2 regions of the Psychromonas ingrahamii 37 genome follow, and region 2 is predicted to be linked to the other one. Evidence: predicted binding sites of a transcription regulator. Region 2 holds the regulator's gene; the other holds the start of a gene.
The links. The regulator ArgR, encoded in region 2, controls arginine synthesis, uptake and breakdown. The targets are predictions, from matches to a motif close to ANTGAATANNTATTCANT.
Positions count from the first base shown of each region.

Region 1: the regulator ArgR is predicted to act here: its motif matches at 3,143-3,160, upstream of PING_RS17420 (oxaloacetate decarboxylase subunit gamma).

Region 1 covers NC_008709.1:4,167,916-4,176,176, forward strand. Annotated here, with positions in the region: gene PING_RS17410 (sodium ion-translocating decarboxylase subunit beta) at 1-1,001, opposite strand, end outside; gene oadA (sodium-extruding oxaloacetate decarboxylase subunit alpha) at 1,012-2,808, opposite strand; gene PING_RS17420 (oxaloacetate decarboxylase subunit gamma) at 2,837-3,085, opposite strand; tRNA gene PING_RS17425 (tRNA-Arg) at 3,556-3,632, opposite strand; tRNA gene PING_RS17430 (tRNA-Arg) at 3,712-3,788, opposite strand; tRNA gene PING_RS17435 (tRNA-Arg) at 3,851-3,927, opposite strand; tRNA gene PING_RS17440 (tRNA-Ser) at 3,946-4,038, opposite strand; gene csrA (carbon storage regulator CsrA) at 4,342-4,518, opposite strand; gene PING_RS17450 (aspartate kinase) at 4,616-5,848, opposite strand; gene alaS (alanine--tRNA ligase) at 5,895-8,261, opposite strand, start outside.
Region 2 covers NC_008709.1:378,602-386,862, forward strand. Annotated here, with positions in the region: gene PING_RS01570 (microcin C ABC transporter permease YejB) at 1-322, shown strand, start outside; gene PING_RS01575 (ABC transporter permease) at 324-1,373, shown strand; gene PING_RS01580 (ABC transporter ATP-binding protein) at 1,370-2,962, shown strand; gene PING_RS01585 (transglycosylase SLT domain-containing protein) at 3,234-5,147, shown strand; gene PING_RS01590 (type IV pilin protein) at 5,205-5,606, opposite strand; gene argR (transcriptional regulator ArgR) at 5,847-6,299, opposite strand; gene PING_RS01600 (transporter substrate-binding domain-containing protein) at 6,508-7,290, shown strand; gene mdh (malate dehydrogenase) at 7,552-8,261, shown strand, end outside.

The DNA.
Region 1 (8,261 bases), 770 kb from region 2:
CGTGCAGCCATTGGAACAGCTGAAACCCCTGCCGCACCGATTAATGGGTTTATTTTATCTTTGGAAAATTTGCCCATCAGTTTTGCCATTAGCACACCCGATGCGGTGCCGATAGAAAAGGCAATCGCGCCCAATCCTAAAATACCTAAGGTTTCCAGATTTAAGAACTTATCTGCCGATAACTTTGAACCTACGCCCAAGCCTAAAAAGATAGTCACTATATTAATAAGCTCATTTTGTGCGGTGTTGCTTAAACGCTCAACAACGCCTGACTCACGCATCAGGTTACCTAAGCAGAACATCCCAACAAGCGGTGTTGCCGCCGGTAAAAATAAGATAGTCATTAACAATACTGCCAGAGGGAAAATAATTTTTTCTCTTTTACTGACAGGACGTAACTGTTCCATCTTAATTTCACGCTCAGCTTGAGTCGTTAAAGCGCGCATAATGGGTGGCTGGATCAAGGGTACCAGTGCCATATATGAATAAGCCGCAACAGCAATAGGTCCAAGCAAGTCAGGCGCAAGCTTAGATGCTAAGAAAATCGCAGTCGGACCATCGGCGCCACCAATAATGGCAATAGCAGAAGCATCCTGCAGGCTAAATTCAAAACCAGGCACTAAATTAAGTAAAATAGCACCAAATAATGTAGTAAAAATACCAAACTGAGCAGCAGCTCCTAAAAACAATGTTTTAGGATTCGCAATTAAAGCACCAAAATCCGTCAGTGCCCCAACCCCCATAAAGATAATTAACGGGAAAACCCCCGTTTCAATACCCACATGGTAGATGTAATAAAGTATGCCGCCCGGTTCGGTAAAACCAGCATTAGGTATGTTTGCTAAAATTGCGCCAAAACCAATTGGTAATAGCAACAACGGCTCAAATTTACGTACTATTGCGAGGTATAATAATAAGAGACCTACAGCAATCATGACCAGATCAGGAAAGGTAAAATGTGCTATACCCGTATCTGCCCAAAGTGTTATTAATCCATCCACGTTATCTTCCTTAAGCTATTTTAAACAGGGTTTCACCCACGGCAACAGAAGAACCTTCTTTGACAAAAACGCCTTGGATAACCCCCGATTTTGGTGCTCGAATCTCAGTTTCCATCTTCATCGCTTCCATTATCAAAAGCACATCGCCTTCCTCAACCTTCTCACCTTCACTAACCAACACTTTAAAGATATTACCCGCCAATGGTGCTGGTAATTCCTCGCTCATCACTGTCGCTTCGGTTGAAGCTGAGGCTGAGGCTGACAAAGTTGCGCTCGGCGGTCCTGCTTTTATGCCTTCCACACTGCCTTCAGGGCCAACTTGGACAGTATATAATTGCCCATCAACGGCCACTGAATAAGTTTCTGCACCACCTTGTTGCGCCTTAGTTGCCGTTTTAGCCGCTGGTTTAACATCGTCAGCGCTGGGGACGGGCTCAAATGCATCGGGGTTATTACGGTTTTCTAAAAATTTAAGACCAATTTCAGGAAATAAAGCATAAATCAATGCATCATCAGTCTCATGTTGCGCAATTTTAATGCCTTTTTCAGTGGCAAGTTTCTTAAATTCGGCCTGGATATTTTTCATTTCAGGCGCAATGTTATCAGCAGGACGACAAGTAATTGCAGTTCCGCCCTCTAATACTTTCGCCTGCAGCTCAGCATTAACAGGAGCTGGTGTTGCGCCATACTCTCCTTTTAACACGCCGGCAGTTTCTTTGGTTATATTTTTATAACGCTCGCCCATCAATACATTAATAACAGCTTGCGTACCGACAATTTGAGAGGTCGGGGTAACCAGCGGAATATAACCAAGATCTTTACGCACTGCGGTGATTTCGGCCAACACTTGATCCATCTTGTCTGCAGCGCCCTGCTCTTTAAGCTGGCTTTCCATGTTAGTTAACATGCCGCCGGGCACTTGGGCAATCAGGATGCGCGGATCAACACCTTTTAATTCACCTTCAAATTTCACATATTTTTTACGGACATCACGAAAGTAAGCGGATATCTCTGCAAGTTTAGGCAGTTCTAGACCCGTATCTCGCGCTTCACCTTCAACAATTGAAACAAGTGTTTCAGTTGGAGTATGTCCATAGGTCATCGACATAGAAGAGATGGCAGAATCAATAATATCAATACCGGAATCAATCGCTTTTTGGTGCGTTGCGATGCTAAGGCCAGTCGTTGCATGACAATGTAACGCTAACGGAATATTGGTACTTGCCTTGATTTTTGTAATCAACTCTTCTGCAACATAGGGCTTTAATAAACCCGCCATATCTTTAATACATAAAGAATGACATCCCATATCCTCAAGGCGTTTTGCCATATCGACCCAGTTATCAACAGTGTGCACAGGGCTAGTGGTATAAGAAATAGCACCCTGGGCGTGCGCACCAATTTTAACCGCCGATTTAACCGCGGTTTCAAAATTGCGCACATCATTCATTGCATCAAATATACGGAAGACATCCACACCATTGGTATGGGCACGCTCTACAAATTTTTCAACAACATCATCGGCATAATGGCGGTAACCTAATAAATTTTGACCGCGTAATAACATTTGCTGAGGCGTATTAGGCATGGCTGCTTTTAAAGCACGCAGGCGTTCCCATGGATCTTCTCCTAAAAAGCGGATACAGGAATCAAATGTAGCCCCACCCCATGTCTCTAATGACCAGAAGCCAATTTTATCCAACTTCTCCGCAATAGGTAACATATCCTCAGTGCGCATCCGTGTTGCAAATAATGATTGATGCGCATCGCGTAGGACAACTTCAGTGATGCCGAGAGGCTTAGACATATTTACTTGCTCCTTCATTTTTCATTTCCTATTGTGCGGTTTTAGTTTTATGATATTGATGCACAGCCGTGGTAATAGCGGCTATAATTGCGGGATTAATTGCAGATTCTGTGGCGCTTTGCTGAGCCCTTTTTTTATCAGCAACGGGCTGTTCTTGGGGAATGTATTTTGCCATCAAATTGACAATAACCATTAATAAACCTAAAAACAGAAAGACGAAACCCATCCCTAGACCTAACAATTGCAACGCGGTAAACAGTAACTGAGTGATATCCATAATTCTTCTATCCTTTTCTACACTGATCTAGTCGATACATTTCAATAAACGCCTTATAATGAATAAATATTCAAAAATATTTTTTTTTATCTATCAACCCCTTGATATAACGCTAACGTAATATACATGAGTGCATTAAACCGCACCTTAACAGCATATTAAGTGTACTTTTTTTTACCTCAAATGTGAATAGTGCATAACGGTTAGTTTAAACATTCAGTATTTCCATAAAAGCATATATGAGTATGCTCTATAAAATCATATATCCGTAGCGCTATAGAAGCATAGACTTTATAAAAAGAGAGGTGCAACACAAAAAAAGAAAAGTAATGTGAAAAAGAGATTGGGATATATTTTTTTGATTGTTTTATGACCAGTATAAAATTTATTTTAGTAATAACTTAATGAATTATATAAATATTATAGGGAATTGAAGATTACAGATATTGAGCAGAGAGAGTTCTTGAAATTGGTGCGGGTGAAGGGATTCGAACCCCTGACCACCTGGTTCGTAGCCAGGTACTCTATCCAGCTGAGCTACACCCGCATAGTGTATAACATTAATGGATTTAATATTATAAAGCCCTTAAAAACAAAAAAACTTACATAAGTAAGTTTATAAAGAATGGTGCGGGTGAAGGGATTCGAACCCCTGACCACCTGGTTCGTAGCCAGGTACTCTATCCAGCTGAGCTACACCCGCCACGATATTCTTTTGTTTTTAATATTTGATTCTTAGTGCTCACCACTTCCTGCAAAAAAAGATGGTGCGGGTGAAGGGATTCGAACCCCTGACCACCTGGTTCGTAGCCAGGTACTCTATCCAGCTGAGCTACACCCGCTTTAAGAATCTACAAGAATGGCGGTGGAGGAGAGATTCGAACTCTCGAACGGGCTACAAACCCGTTACTCCCTTAGCAGGGGAGCGCCTTCGGCCACTCGGCCACCCCACCGTCGTCTTGTGGTGCACATAGTACGGCCTTCTAAAAACAAGTCAAACACTTTTTGACAACTCACTTCTGTTTGCTTATTTATTATACCAAATTGATTAATTAGCTTCTCAATCCGAGCTTTTATACCCTGCAAGGGTTAAAGCATAATATTAGAAAAGGGTAACCCTCTTTGAAATTAACCCAGCAATATAATGAAATTGGTCAGCGCTTCCCCACGAGCGGGTTAAAAATAATTTAAAATCAAAAAAAAGGGCCCGAAGGCCCTTTAAAGAGAATAAAATTATAATTGCTTATTATTATTGATTATTCACCGCTTTTTTCGGCTTGAATCCGCATATAAATTTCTTCACGGTGAACCGATACTTCTTTCGGTGCGTTTACACCAATTCTTACTTGATTACCTTTTACACCTAAAACGGTCACGGTAACATTATCGCCTATCATCAGTGTTTCACCAACTCGGCGTGTTAATATAAGCATGCCCCAGCTCCTGTTAGGATTAATCTATCCATTGAAATCAAGTATGGACCAGTACAGGCTATCTTGCCTGTGTTTTTACTGCACCATATCCCAAAATTTATTTTTCTTCTGTCGGGTCATCTGCAAGTTTAAATGCTTTATGCAGTGCCCGCACAGCAAGTTCCAGATACTTACTATCAACCAAAACTGAGATTTTTATTTCTGACGTTGCAATTTGGTGCATATTAATACCTTCTTGCCCCAGTGTTTCAAACATGGTTTTAGCAACACCCGGATGGTTCCACATTCCAACGCCCACAACTGAAACTTTTGCTATTTCCTTATTACCCTGAACATTATCAGCGTGTAATAAGACACATACCTTCTCTAATAGTTCCTTGGTTTGCTCATAGTCATCACGATGCACAGTAAAAGTAAAATCTGTTTTCCCGTTACCCAGCGTATTTTGTACTATCATATCCACATCGATATTAGCATCACCAATAGGCGATAAAATTTGTGCAGCAACGGTCGGTTTATCTGGTACACCCGATAAGGTTAAACGAGCTTCATCACGATTAAACGCAATACCGGAGATGACAGGAGATTCCATTTTATTTTCCTCATAACAGATTAGCGTGCCGCCACCATCTTTAAAACTTGATAGGACACGAAGTGGTACATTATATTTTCCAGCAAACTCGACTGAGCGAATTTGTAAAACCTTAGCGCCTAAGCTCGCCATTTCAAGCATCTCTTCAAAGGTAATCCTATCTAAACGGCGAGCATTGGGTTCAACACGCGGATCCGTTGTATAAACACCGTCAACATCAGTATAAATTTGGCATTCGTCCGCTTTTAAAGCCGCAGCAATAGCTACCGCAGATGTATCCGAGCCTCCCCGACCCAACGTAGTAATCTCATTAGTTTCCGAGCGGCCTTGAAAACCTGCCACTACCACCACCCGTCCAAGTTTTAAATGCTCCTTAATATTTTTTGTTTCAACATCTAAAATACGCGCCTTACTATGACAGGAGTCTGTCTTTAAACGGATTTGGTCACCTGTCATAGAGACGGCATCAAGGCCTAAACTATGTAATGCCATTGATAAAAGTGCAATGGTCGTTTGCTCGCCAGTTGTTAACAACACATCCATTTCACGAGGACTTGGGTTTGCTGTTATCTCTTTTGCGAGCGCTATCATACGATTTGTCTCACCCGACATGGCGGATAATACAACCACAACATCGTGACCGTCTGCTTTTGTTGCTTTAATTTTTTCAGCCACGCTTTTTATGCGCTCAATGTTACCTACAGAGGTCCCACCGTATTTTTGAACTAATAATGCCATCGTCATTTCCCATATCTTCAAGCTATTTACATAGCAAATCTACCTATTACAAACGCTCACTTAACCAGGGTGCTACTAATGCAAGTGCATCAGCTAACGCAGCAGGATTGTTACCTCCTGCCATGGCCATATCTGGACGACCACCCCCTTTTCCACCAACAGGACCGGCAACGAGATTAACTAACTCGCCAGCTTTCACTTTTTTGATTAAATCTTTGCTCACGCCAGCGATTAAACTGACCTTATCATCGGCTGCTACGGTCGCTAAAACAACAATACCGGATTGCATTTTATTTTTCATTTGATCAACACTATCACGCAATAATTTAGGATCTATTCCTTCGATATTTGCAATAACAACCTTTACACCGTTTATTTCAATGGCATTATCAATCAGATTAGCGCCCGCTGCACTCGCAATTTTTGCTTTAAGCTCGGCGACCTCTTTTTCTAATAATTTACTGCGATCCACAAGCTGTTCTATTTTTTCGCCTAAATTAACATGATCTCCCCGAACCAGACCACAGGCTTTATCAACTTCATAGAGTAACTCTGAAATTACCTGATCCGCAGCCGATCCAACGGTTGCTTCTATACGACGAACGCCGGCAGCAATACCCGACTCAGAGCGAATCAAAAACAATCCCAGATCACCTGTCCGCTTGGCATGAGTACCACCACACAACTCGGTTGAGAAGTCGCCCATCTGTACAACACGTACCATTTCATCGTATTTCTCACCAAATAGGGCCATAGCGTTAGAAGACTTCGCTTCTTCTATGTCCATTAATTTAGTCACAACTTCATAGTTATTACGAATTGCCTCATTCACCAGGAAGGTTACTTCAGACAAACTGTCCGCAGACAGCGCTTCAAAATGGGAGAAATCAAATCGTAATTTATCCGCGTCGACCAAGGAGCCCTTCTGAGTAACATGCTCACCTAAGGTTTTACGCAGCGCCGCATGTAATAAATGAGTAGCAGAATGGTGTAACGCAATAGACTGACGGCGCGCTGTATCAACTTCGGCATGCACTTTGTCATTAACTTTCACGGAGCCCATACCGACATAACCACTATGCACAAATGCATCGCCGGATTTTTTAGTATCGGTGACCACAAATACGCCATTATTAAGTATTAACTTACCGGCATCCCCAGATTGCCCGCCAGCTTCAGCGTAAAACGGGGTTGCTGATAAAATAACTTGTCCACTATCACCTTCTTTTAATGCATTAACAAAAGCACCCTCCACAACTAAATGAGTTACCGTTGCCGCACCTTGCAGTGTTTCATAGCCAATAAATTCAGTTTTTTGATCGATAATAAGGGTCTTATTGTAATCTATGCCAAAATTATTTGCTTGTTGCGCACGTTTACGCTGCTCAGCCATGGCTTTATCAAAACCAGCTTCATCTATTGTCAAGCCTCGTTCACGGGCGATATCGGCAGTCAAATCAGCAGGAAAGCCGAAGGTATCGTACAGTTTAAAAACAACATCACCAGGGATCACCTGACCTTCAAGATGATCCAATTCATTATCTAAGATCTGTAAACCACGATCCAGCGTTTTTGCAAACTGCTCCTCTTCCCGGCGTAATATTTTTTCCACAAATAAACGTTGTTTTGATAGTTCCGGGTAAGCGTCACCCATCTGATTAATTAATTCGTCATATATTTTGAAGAAGAAAATGTCCTTCGCACCCAGTTTATGACCGTGACGTACTGCACGACGAATGATTCGGCGTAAAACATAACCACGTCCTTCATTGGAAGGCATTACACCATCACAAATTAAGAAACCACATGAACGAATATGATCAGCCACAACACGTAACGACTTGTCTTCCAGATCGCTTGCGCCGGTTACTTCGGCAACTTTTTTGATTAAACCCTGGAAAAGATCAATCTCGTAGTTTGAATGGCAGTTTTGCATAATCGCAGAAATACGTTCAAGTCCCATCCCCGTATCCACAGAAGGTTTAGGTAAATTTTCCATAGTGCCATCGGCATGACGATTGTACTGCATAAAGACGATATTCCAGATCTCGATAAAACGATCGCCATCTTCTTCGGCTGTGCCAGGAGGACCGCCCCAAACATCTTCACCATGATCATAAAATATTTCGCTACAAGGACCACAGGGCCCCGTATCTCCCATTGACCAAAAGTTATCTTTTGCACCAATACGTAATACGCACTTAGGATCCACACCTATCTCTTCGATCCATATTTTTTCGGCTTCCAGATCTTCATCAAAAACGGTGACCCACAACTTATCTTTTGGCAGCCCCAATTCAACGGTTAAATATTCCCACGCAAAACCAATCGCCTCACGCTTAAAATAATCACCAAAGCTAAAATTCCCTAACATCTCAAAAAAGGTATGATGACGCGCGGTATAACCCACATT
Region 2 (8,261 bases):
ATATGTGGTGACTGCCCGCGCCAAGGGCTGCTCGGATAAGCGCATTTTGTATGGTCATGTTTTTAGAAATGCCATGTTATTAGTCTTGGCGGGTTTACCCGCGGCATTGATTGGTATTTTTTTTACTGGTTCGATGTTAATTGAAGTTATTTTTTCTTTAGACGGTTTAGGTCTATTAAGCTTTGAATCTGTTATCAACCGGGATTACCCGGTGATTTTTGCCTCGCTTTATATGTTTACTCTAGTGGGGCTGGTTTTAAAACTGATCAGTGATATCACTTATACTCTGATTGATCCACGCATTACTTTTGAGGGGCGTTAAGATGTCATTATTAAACACATGGCAAGAGATGCGCAACAATCCGGTGAATGTGGATCGCTGGTTGCAGTTCAAAAATAATAAACGCGGTTATTGGTCGCTGTGGATCTTTTTAATCTTATTTTTAGCCAGTTTGCTGGGTGAACTGTGGATAAATGATAAACCTATTATGGTTTCTTACCAGCAGCATTGGTATTTCCCCCTTGTTGAGGATATTCCTGAGAATCAACTCGGGGGTGATTTTGATATCACCACGGATTTTAGTGATCCTTATATGGTGACGCAAATTAACAAAGCGGGCTGGATTATCTGGCCGCTGATCCCTTTTTATTTTGATAGTATTAATTTTGAATTAACCGAACCGGCACCCTCACCACCCAGTGATATTAACTATCTGGGAACCGATGACCAGGGACGGGATGTTTTGGCGCGTTTGGTTTATGGATTTAGAATTTCTGTCTTTTTTGCGTTAGCGTTAACCTTAGTCAGCTCAGTTATTGGTATTATTGTCGGTGCTGTTCAGGGGTATTACGGCGGACGAATAGATCTGTTCGGGCAGCGTTTTTTAGAAATTTGGGAAGGTCTGCCGATGTTATTTATGCTGATTATTTTAGCCAGTTTTGTGGAGCCTACTTTTCTGTGGTTATTAGGTCTGATGATTCTTTTTAGCTGGCCAAGTTTAGTGGGTGTGGTGCGTGCGGAGTTTTTACGCGGGCGGCACTTAGAATATGTTAAAGCCGCCCGCGCTTTGGGCGTTGGCGATAAAAAAATCATGTTTAAACATATTTTACCCAATGCCATGATTGCAACCTTAACTTTTATGCCTTATCTATTTACCGGGGCTTTAACCACGTTAACCTCCTTAGATTTCCTCGGTTTTGGTTTACCTTTGGGTTCTGCATCATTAGGTGAGATGGTCGCTCAGGGAAAAGACAACCTGCATGCCCCCTGGCTTGCTATTACTGCATTTATTTCATTATCTACTATTTTGGTCTTATTAGTTTTTATCGGAGAAGCAACGCGTGATGCATTTGATCCAAGGAGATCCTTGTGAGTAGCAAAAATGAATTATTAAAAATAGAAAATCTGGCGGTCAGTTTTGGCGATAAAAATATTGTCAGTGGGGTAAGTTTTAGCCTTGATAAAGGGCAAACATTAGCGATTGTGGGTGAGAGTGGTGCGGGTAAGTCTCTGGTTGCCCTCTCTATTCTGCAGTTATTACCCTATCCCCACGCACACCACCCCGCGGGTGAAATCTATATAGATGGTTTGCAGTTAGTGGGAAAAGAGGCCGCAGTACTTGAAACTATTCGCGGCAATAAAGTGGGCATGATTTTCCAGGAGCCCATGACCTCACTCAACCCTCTGCATACGGTGCAAAAGCAGATTGCTGAAACTTTATTGATCCATAAAGGACTAACAGGTAAGGCATCCCATGCGCGTATTATTGAGTTATTAGATTTGGTGGGCATTGAAGCGCCGGAGACACGTTTAGCTTCCTATCCTCATGAGTTATCCGGCGGACAACGTCAACGCGTTATGATCGCAATGGCGCTCGCTAACGAGCCAGAACTGCTGATTGCCGATGAGCCGACCACTGCCCTTGATGTGACCATTCAAAGGCAAATTTTGGATCTGTTAAAATCATTACAAAAACGTCTTAATATGGCGGTGTTAATCATTACCCATGATCTTCATGTTGTTAAGCATATTGCCGATTCAGTATTAGTTATGCACGATGGGAAAAGCATAGAATATAGCAGTAAAAATGCGCTTTTCTCAAACCCTAAGCACGAATATACTAAACTCTTATTAAATGCCGAACCTGCCGGTGAGATGACGGAATTAACGGCACCCCAACTTATTTTAAGTGCGGCTAATATTAATGTGAGTTACCCATTAAAGAAAAATTTTTGGGGAAAAACCACCCGTAGTTTACAAGCTGTTAAAAATGTCAGTTTACAGATTCATCAGAGTGAAACGGTTGCAATAGTGGGGGAAAGCGGCTCCGGGAAAAGTACCTTAGCGCAAGCGATACTGCAGCTTAATAAAAGTACTGGAGACGTTGTTTATCTGGGTGAAAAAATAAATGCAATTAAACATAACGAGCTACAAAAATTAAGGAAAAAATTACAGATAGTTTTTCAGGATCCCTTTGCAAGTTTAAGTCCGCGTATGTCTGTTCGCGATATTATTGCCGAAGGGCTGCAGGTTCATCAACCAAAAAAACCATTATCCAGTCAAGAAATAGATGCCCAAGTTGAGCAAGTTTTACAACGAGTTGGCCTGGAAAAAGACAGTGGCTTGCGTTACCCCCATGAGTTTTCGGGGGGGCAGCGTCAACGAATCTCAATTGCGCGAGCATTGATTTTAAAACCGCAGTTAATTGTATTAGATGAGCCAACGTCAGCCTTAGACCGCAGTATCCAGAAACAGATATTAGCACTGTTAATCTCACTGCAAAAAGAACTCGGCTTAAGTTATCTTTTTATCAGTCATGATTTGTCTGTTGTCCGCACTATTAGCCATCGTGTATTAGTGATGTACAATGGTGAAATTGTTGAACAGGGGACCACCAAAAAAATATTTGCACAGCCTCGCCATGAGTACACAAAAATACTATTATTATCCTCTGTTTTGTGATGATATGAGAGCATAATACCAAAAGAACTAAAAAGATGATCATCCTTGCTGGTTAAAATTATCCCTAACTGCGTTGTGAGTTTTATTCAGAACATCCTGTTCTTCACCACTTTGTGGTCAGCTAAAGCTGTTCAAAATCGTTCCGTACGATTTTGTGAAGAAGAATAACGATCGAATGCAACTCACGCCTTGTTAGTACTCATTTTTCCTTCGCAATCATTGATCACTTCATTAATTCTTTTGGTATAACTAACCTTTTTGGAGAGCTTTTGTGAATAAATTCTTACTACTGTGTTGCGGTTTTTTCTCTCTGACAAGTTTTGTCGCGGCTGATGATCTCGATAAGCAAAGAGAGCTCTACTCTCAGGCTGTTGTTTTACAAGCACAAGGTGAGTGGGAGCAAGCACAAAAAACCGCAGCATTAATCGCTGAATATCCGTTAACTTACCTGCTTGAATTCGAGACTATTAAGGCACATTTTGCTACCAATAATGCAGCAGCGGTGCACGCATTTATTAACAACAACCCCAACCGCAGTCTTTCTTTAGATTTAGAAAGAGATTATTTACGCTTTTTAGCAAGAAATTACGCCTGGAAGGAATTTTTGGATTTTTATCCGCAATTGCCTAATAGTGAGGATCTCAAATGTAATTACTTCCAAGCAAAAATAAACCAGGGTAAGACGGAAGAAATTTGGCCTGAATTTAAAAAAACCTGGTTAACGGGAAGCTCCTTACCGCCAGCCTGTGATAATGTTATTGCGGTTTACCGGGACAATAACACCCTTTCAGAAAAATTAGTTTGGCAACGTTTTAGCTTGGCTTATCAAAATAATTCCCCTGCATTAATGCGTTATTTAACTACTTGGATGAAAGGGGATAATAGGGTGCTCGCAACCCAATTATATGCGTTATATAAAAAACCTGAGAGCTTGCTGAACAGTGAATTATTTCAAAGTAGAACGCAGGCTAGTTTTCTATTTTTACAAATGAGTATTAAACGCTTAGCTCGAGTCGATCTGAATTCGGCAATGGATTTGTTTAATCGTTATGAGAAAAAAATCCCCTTTACTGCCTCTGAAAGCCAGACATTAAAAAAATATTTTGCATTACGAACCCTATTGTATGAGGTGGAGAGTCAACTGCCATGGTTAGATAAAGAGCTTGTCTCTTTAGATGATGACGGATTGTTTGAACTGCGAATTCGCTATGCAATAAAATTGGATAATTGGAAAGATATTGAATATTGGTTAAACGTCTTGCCGGAAAGGTTACAAGAAAAAGACAAATGGATATATTGGCAAGCGCGTGTATTAGAAAATAAAAAACAGCAGAAACAAGCCGATAAACTCTATCTTAAGATTGCCGGGCAAAGACGTTATTATAGTTTTCTGGCGGCTCAAAAGCTGGGCCTTGATTATCAGCTTAATGCCAAGTTAGTCAGTGAAAAGAGTGACAGCTTAAAGATGAAAAAAGCAGATCTTGCTTATATTGGAGAGTTAGCATACCAAAAACACAATGCACTTTTAAAGCGGGAATGGTATGCACTATTAAATAATAACGATAAAAATACACAACTGCAGTTAGGCTTGTACGCATACCAAAAGGGTTGGGCACATCTGTCTGTGATGGCCAGTATTAACAGCAAGAGTTGGGATGCGTTGAATATACGTTTCCCCAAGGTAAAATCTGGCTTATTTGCAAATACGGCAAATCAATACCAATTGGAGCCAACTTATATTTATGCTCTGACTCGTCGGGAGAGTGCTTTTGACGAGTATGCTCAATCTCGAGTGGGTGCCAGTGGTTATATGCAGCTGATGCCTGCGACTGCAAAAGAAACGGCGCAAATGATAGGCATGAAAGATTATAAAAATCAGGCACAGTTAAATGATGGTGCTATTAATGTGCAGTTAGGCACAGCCTATTTTGATATGTTATTAAAACGTTACAGTGGTAATCGAATCCTTGCTACAGCGGCTTATAATGCGGGTCCTCATCGCGTCGATAGCTGGAAAGGTAAAGCAGGGCAAAGCTTGGAGATGGACAGTTGGATTGAAACCATTCCCTATAAAGAAACGCGTAACTATGTAAAAAATGTATTAGCGTATAATGTTATCTACCAACACATTTTAGATCAATCGCGAGAATTTTTTAATAAAACAGAACTTAATACGCGTTATTAGCTCAGAGGTTATTTTTACAGGATCAGAAAGGCTTAATATTATCCAAGCCTTTCATGATCACCAGCACTGATCATTGTTTGTATCCGATGCGTCATAATGTGCATTGTCCTGGTTGATCACTAAGGTGGTGCATTCAGCCTTATCATTTGCCTGCATTGTCCCCGCTTTAGCAACCGCTTTCATTGCATAAGTTGTACTTCCTGCTGAGATGATAGTAAAAGTATAATAGTTATGATTATCCGGTAGTCCGACATCGGCTGAGACCATTGAATAGTCTGGATTTAAAATATGCCAACTACTCTGTACTAACTGTGCTTTTTGCAACTCATTTTTGGCATCACTGCGATTTGCGTGAAGCGTATAGGATTTATAGGTGGGATAAGCAATACCTGCTAATATGCCGATAATCGCTATCACAACTAATAGTTCAACTAATGTAAATCCTTGAGCTTTTTTCATAAAATCACCTCGCTGTATAATTCCCTGTGCAGGTAAGTGTAGGATGCTATCAACAAAGCGACAGGAGTCCTTCAAGCTTAAGGGATAATATGTGAAGTGTTACGATAGACCTAAAGGCAGCTGTTAATATAGCAAGTCGGTTATGAATGAAAGAATTTAAAACGGGTAATTGCTGAGAATAATATTCTCAGATTTTCCTAAAGAATCGCCATAAAAAAATGACGTTTTCGATAGTGCGAATTAATTAAATAAATTCTTAATAATATTCATCGTTTCCTGTATTTTTTTAGAGTTCGTAGGGGTTGTGAAGATAGTATCATCACCGGCGATATTGCCTAATATTCCCTCTGTTTTACCGATCGAATCTAATAAGCGAGCGATTAACTGAGCGGCACCGGGACTGGTACGAATAACAATCATACTGTCATTGCGATCTATATCTAATACAAGGTTTTTTAATGGGCTTGTGATTATCGGGATACCCAGCTCAGCCGGTAGACAATAGAGCATTTCTTGTTTCGCATTACGTGTGCGTACTGCGCCCGATTTACTTAGCATGCGGGAAACTTTTGACTGATTAATATTATTAAAACCAGCATTAACCAAGGCTTCTACTATCTCACCTTGAGAGCTAAAATGTTCTTTTTCTAATAATGCTTTGAAAAATGTCATTAATTCTGTTGATTGCTTCATTATTTATTCTTTTGAGTGTTTCAAGGGCGTAATAGTAATGAATATTAAGCATTTATCAACCCATTAATCTACAATTAAAATGCATAACTATTCAATTTCAGAGCTGTGTTTAAAATAGACTGTCATTAAATGTTAAGATCGGTGTAGTATATATCATTTGCAATAAGTGTTTTAAACGTCTACAACGTGAATTTTTTGTTATTAATAAATGAATTGGATATTAAACAACATGCTTATTTTGCGCTTTTTTCTTTCAATATTTCTATTGTTTTCGCCCCTTACTGTCTTATCCTCGACAGCCGTTCCTAACGATAATATAAAAGTTCGTTTTGCGACCGATGCAAATTATTACCCTTTTGAATACTTAGATGAACAGCAACAGATTCAAGGTTTTGATATTGATATGGCTAAAGCGATTTGTAAAGCCGTTAATTTAACCTGCAGTTTTCACCATCAACGTTTTGAGAGCCTGCTACTGTCATTATCTTTCGCTCGTTTTGATGCGGTTATTTCCGCTTTAGATATTACCAGCGAACGTTTAAAAACAGTGGGTTTCACCAATAGTTATTATGAAAATACGCCCGTCTTTATCAGTAAAAAATCAGCTGAAGAACGTTTCTCAACGGTGGGCAAATTTATAGGTGTGCGTTCCAACTCATCCAACCAGGAATATTTAATTAAATATGAAAAAGAGAATAGTTTTATCATCTCTTATGTCACCTATTACGAAATTCTTTCGGATTTAAGTGCCGAAAAAATTGATGCGGCATTTGTCGATCAAGCGGTCGCATCGGAATTTTTAAAACAAAAAGATAATCGCATTCATTTTGACGTTCAGAAAATTAATTCTTCCCAGAGGAAATTATTTTCGCAAGGCTATGGTATCGCGATTCAAAAAGGAAATGTCATCCTGCAAAACCGCTTGAATTTGGGTCTTAAAATTATTACTGAAAATGGTACTTACCAAAAAATATATGAACGCTATTTTTAAACCTGTCACTTCACATCACAAATTAATAAACAAATCACCAAAAAAAGTTGTTTGGGGCTCCAGTTTCAGCTATCAAGCAACTCTTGCTGCTTTTCAAACTATTATTGTTTAAAAATAGCGTGACCTCACTTAATTTTATTTTTTATTATTATTATTCATATATCGCTCACAATTCATCAATATTTATTACATGCTTGCTGATTTTTCATTAAAATGACCATTCACATTTATATCATTAATTAGATACATATTGGAGTCGTTATGAAAATTGCTGTTCTTGGAGCCGCCGGTGGTATTGGGCAAGCACTTGCTTTATTGTTAAAACTTGATTTACCTGCAAATTCAATTTTATCACTTTATGATCTTGCTCCGGTTACACCTGGAGTTGCAAAAGATTTAAGCCACATCCCAACAAGTGTTAAAGTTGAAGGTTTTGCCGGTACAGATCCTACTGCAGCTATTGAAGGTGCCGATGTTATTTTGATTTCAGCAGGAGTTGCCCGTAAACCGGGTATGGATCGTTCTGATTTATTTAATATTAATGCTGGTATTATTAAAAACTTAGTTGCTAAGGTTGCAGAAGTCGCACCGGAAGCTTGTATTGGAATCATTACCAATCCTGTTAATACAACAGTCGCAATTGCTGCTGAAGTGTTAAAAGCTGCAGGTGTTTACAATAAAAACAAATTATTTGGTATTACAACCTTAGATGTTATTCGTGCCGAAGAGTTTGTCGCTGAGTTAAAAGGTTTACCTTCTGAAGATGTTCGAGTCAATGTTATTGGTGGTCACAGCGGCACTACTATCTTGCCAGTTTTATCGCAGATTCAGGGCGTTTCATTTACGGATCAGGAAGTGATCGACTTAACTTCTCGCATCCAAAATGCCGGCACAGAAGTGGTTGAAGCAAAAGCAGGCGGTGGTTCTGCAACGCTTTCGATGGCCTGTGCAGCTTCTCGCTTTGCTATTCA